One region of the Corynebacterium callunae DSM 20147 genome, then DNA from elsewhere that is predicted to be linked to it. Evidence: riboswitches for the same ligand, from Rfam matches in the RefSeq annotation. Region 1 holds a riboswitch; the other holds the start of a gene.
What was found. A riboswitch is a leader RNA that binds a small molecule or an ion and turns the genes downstream of it on or off. The one in region 1 is predicted to bind cyclic di-AMP.

Region 1 (2,199 bases):
ACCACCGGTGGAGGGTGGGAACGGGGGAATCTTTTTTCATGATGTGTCCAAGTTTAAGCCTTCTAAAGGTGACTTTTCTTCATCGAGTTTGAAAGAATAGAAACATGGCAAACGTAGAGAAGAAGCACTTCGTCGATCCGGCTTGGCCGGAGCATGCACCCGGTGAGCACGTGGTTACCGAAATCATTTCCAAGGTTGCTGGAGCTTCCAGCCCCTGGGGCGATGAGAAGGAGTTCCCATTCCCAGCTGAAGAGCTCGGATACGTCCACCCTTATTCCCGCATCAATCGCTAAGAGTTCGCAAAAAAGAGGCAGTCATGATGACTGCCTCTTTTTTAATGCATGAAAAAAAGGGAACCCGTAGGTTCCCTGATTCACTGTGGCTAATTAGCCAACATAGGCATTGTAGTAAGCCTGAACCTCTGGTGGAACGGCAACGCCGTACTGTGCCAAGGTGCCGGTGACAGCGCCATAAGCAGCCTTGATGGTGTTGAGATCAGTGGAGCCGATAGCAACATTGTTGTTGGTTGGCTCTGCTGCGTACTCAGCCTCGGTGGAGACAGGTGCTGCAGCTGGTGCAGGAGCGGAGAGATCACGCTGGGTAGCAGCGGAGTTCAGACCAAGCTTTGCAGAACAAGCAGGCCATGCGCCCCAGCCCTGCTGTGCGAGGGTACGCTCTGCGACAGCGATCTGTTGTTCACGGGTTGCGAGGTTTGCAGAAGGTGCAAACTCAGTTCCGCCAAAGGCAGCCCAGGTGCTCTGGCTGAACTGCACGCCACCGTTGTAGCCATTGCCGGTGTTGATAGCCCAGTTTCCGCCGGACTCACACTGTGCGAGGCGATCCCAGTCAGAATCTGGAGCTGCGGATGCAGTTGGAGCCATGATTGCAGCGGCTGCGCCAAAAGCAACAGTAGAAGCTGCGATCTTGGTAAGGGTAGAGCTCTTGGTGGAATGACGTCCCATGAAAAGTTTCCTCTCATTAGTCGCCGTCGAGGTTAGCTGTCGGGTTAGGGCGGAGGATATGCCCTGCCGGAAAATCCGGCTTCACCCCAAGGAGTTGACCTCCGATGCTCTTTTATTAAAGAGCGGGTGGGTTCCCCGTCCCTGTCTGCAGATTTTTTCTTATCGAATGATAAGAATTTGTGGTTTAAAGTTCTTGCTCCTAGACAGATTTTCAGCCTCCGACCCCAGACAGGGTTTGGCGATGAGCCGGAAAATATGGATGAAAAACTGCGGTGCCTTGGCTAAACGCTAGCCGGAAGGTCACGATTGTGTCACGTTTTTTATCGGAGCTATATCAAAACTGGCTTTTTCTGAGGCTAAAACCCCTGGTCATATTAATAAAAAATTAAGGTGTTAGTTATGTCACATAATTAGTGTTGGGGCTATGCAAGGGGGTAAGTGAAGCGAGTTTTAGCAGGCGTGCTTGCCGTGTACAATGATTTCTTCTGGTTATATAGCGCCTGCTGCTATGGCGCTAAGAATATGCGAATTGAAAGTGGTGAGGACGAGTGCCTGTCGGAACAGTGAAGTGGTACGACGCAGAGCGTGGTTTCGGCTTTGTCTCCAATCCGGATGGTGAAGACTGCTATGTAGGAAAGCAGGTTCTTCCCAAGGGGATTGGTGAACTACACAAGGGGCAGCGAATCGAGTTTGATTTCGCAGCAGGGCGTAAAGGTCCACAGGCGCTGCGCATTAAGGTCATGGAAACTCCCCGCCGCAAACCTCAGCATAAATATGAACCTGACGCCCTCCATGGCATGATTTCAGATCTTATTACCCTTTTGGAGAGCGGTATTCAGCCAGGTTTGGCCAAGGGACAATATCCCGAAAAGAAGGCCGGATCTCAGGTCGCTGAAATCCTTCGCGTGGTAGCCAAAGAACTAGACGCATAAGAAAAGGAGAGAGTCCATAGACTCTCTCCTTTTTTAGGCTGGACTATTCGGCAGCCTGTTCCATGGTGGAAAGGGACCAGGTCACGGTGTAGGGAGTTTCTTCGCCGTTACTGTCGTGGCCGATCATAATTGCAGAAATTTCCACCACCACCAGACGTGGACGCTCGCCACCATCTTCTAGCGGATCAACAGAGCCAGGCAGTGTTACCTCAGTGGTTTCATTGGCACCGTGATAAGCCTCATCATTGGCAGCTGGATCATCATAGATGGTGAGCAGGTACCAGTCATGATCGTAGATTGATTCC
Region 2 (2,199 bases), 1.1 Mb from region 1:
TTAGCTTCACGATCAGTCACATCGATTTCTAATTGCTTGACTTCCTCATTCTGCGCTGAGACCGTTTGCGAAATAGTGTCCATCTCTGCGATGAGTTGGTCCACTTCGGTGGCAAAAGCTGCTTGTGGGCTTTGCAAAAGTGAGCACACCAGCACGCACGAGCTCACCAGACCAACCCAACGACGTGTAAACATAAAACTCCCTAATGCAGATTTCAGCAAAACAGCTAATACTCCCCCAGTAACCTTAGTGCGGTTACAAGTAGAAAAACTAGGTCCATCAATGTGGAAAATCTTAGCCTAGTTACTTATCTTCTTCCGGGAGCGAATCGTTTCATTTGAACATTAAAAATCCTCCACCTGAAAAGTACAGATGGAGGATCGTGCTGCAGGAGTTTCTAGGAAATTAGAAACGAACTGCAGAGTAGAAAGGCATGTAGTCGATTGGGCTCTCAGACAAAGGAGTGCTCTCGTTAAGTGCGTGGATCACGGTTCCGTGTCCGGAGTAGATTCCCACATGGCTAGCGCCAGAGTAGAAAGCTACGATATCGCCAGCCTGAAGATCAGAGTATGCAACTGGGGTGCCCTGTGCAGCCTGAGCCTGGGAGGTACGTGGGATAGACTTGCCAACCTGGCTGTATGCCCAAGAGGTAAGACCAGAGCAGTCAAACGCGTTAGGGCCAGCAGCACCCCAGCCGTATGGGGAACCGATCTTGGAACGAGCTACATCGACGATAGCTTGTCCGGTGCTTTGTGCAGGAGCTGCTTGAGCTTCTCCTGCAGGAGCATCAACAACTGCTGAGTAAGCAACAGGTGATGCCTGGTTTGCAAGGGATGGAATCCACTGATCAATACCAGGAACGTTATTAATTCCTTGTACGTTCTCAATGCCCGCAACCTCGACACTGTAACCAGTGTCAGGGATTACTACCTCTGCCGCTTGCGCTGGCTGCGCAATTGCTGCGGTAGCGCCGAGCGCAACTGCAGATGCCGCTACAACATTACGAGTTGCGTTCGAATTTACTTGACGGTGCTTGCCCACTGATGAAACTCCAAATCTTCCTGTTTGCCTACCGAGTTAGCTGTCGGGTTCGGAGCGGAAGGCCCCTATCTCCACTCTTTCCATCTGTGCATATACACATCCGGCCCTTGTGGGAAATTCACCCCAGGAACACGTGTGGTTCCCCGGCTCGCATCGTTGCTATCCTCTCGGCTTTGAGCCTTAAGAAATACCGCCTAGCGACTAAGCATTTTCTATTGTTTCTCTGATGCTGGCGGATTAGATATTTCCAATCCGTCCTGCAAGGTCTCAATAAGGTTACGAAACCGCATCAAGACTTGTCTAGTTCCGCTTTCAATTCCATGCCGTTACACAACTGTTATCGTTGATTGATTTGACCGAGACTAACTTGCATTACTCACTTATCTCCGGGACTATCTTTTAGCCCAAATACCACCGATTGAGCCCTTAACAGGGACTTCGACAACCATTGCGGTTTATCGAAATGTAATAAAAGCTCTTAAAAACGACACACCTTCCGCCACTGGGCAACCTATGTGACCTTTCCCACACTTGGATTTAAAAAGAGTCATTAAGCTTCACGAACCCTCAAAACTCGGGATTTTCCGGAGATTTTGAAAGCCATTTAAGATGCTTTTGGTGCGCCAAACGACAGAAATTTTCTCCGACTTTCACTCATTGAAATGAGCTTGATGACCAACTCAAAATAAGCGTCAGCTAAAGCAAGTTAATGACTGATTTTCTAGCATTTTTATACCTATATATAAGGAGTAAGTTTTACTGTCCCTCAGTCCTTCTAAAGGGGCTAAATAGTTCCTCCATACCAATCGCCAAAGATTCCAGCATAGCCCCACCATCGCAATATTGAGATACCTCACGGGCATGTAGACATAAAAAATGGACCCTCCGAAGAGAGTCCATTTCTAATTAAGCTAGTGACTTAGTGGTTTCCCTTGTCACGCTCAATATTTGCTTCGTTGAGGGCACGCAATGCTGCGGCCTCCTCAGCGTGGTTATCGTGCTGGATATGGCCAGCCTTTTCCCTGATATCAACAGGATCTGGGCTGAAGAATCCGCCGCGAGTCTCAACCTCTGCAAAGCCGAGCTGGTTCATCTGCTTTGGAACAGCTGCGCCGGCGTAAGGCAGTGGGATTGGGTGACCATGGTCATCCACAGGTC

Region 2: linked by a shared signal. The riboswitch ahead of H924_RS09315 (C40 family peptidase) and the one ahead of H924_RS03990 (resuscitation-promoting factor Rpf1 domain-containing protein) in region 1 are both predicted to bind cyclic di-AMP.

The regions. Positions count from the first base shown of each region.
Region 1 is NC_020506.1:840,711-842,909, forward strand. It holds gene H924_RS03980 (helicase-associated domain-containing protein) at 1-40, opposite strand, end outside; gene H924_RS03985 (hypothetical protein) at 105-293, shown strand; gene H924_RS03990 (resuscitation-promoting factor Rpf1 domain-containing protein) at 387-962, opposite strand; cyclic di-AMP (ydaO/yuaA leader) riboswitch at 968-1,097, opposite strand; gene H924_RS04000 (cold-shock protein) at 1,511-1,894, shown strand; gene H924_RS04005 (DUF2771 domain-containing protein) at 1,938-2,199, opposite strand, start outside.
Region 2 is NC_020506.1:1,985,989-1,988,187, forward strand. It holds gene H924_RS09310 (C40 family peptidase) at 1-194, opposite strand, end outside; gene H924_RS09315 (C40 family peptidase) at 406-1,041, opposite strand; cyclic di-AMP (ydaO/yuaA leader) riboswitch at 1,053-1,224, opposite strand; gene qcrB (cytochrome bc1 complex cytochrome b subunit) at 1,961-2,199, opposite strand, start outside.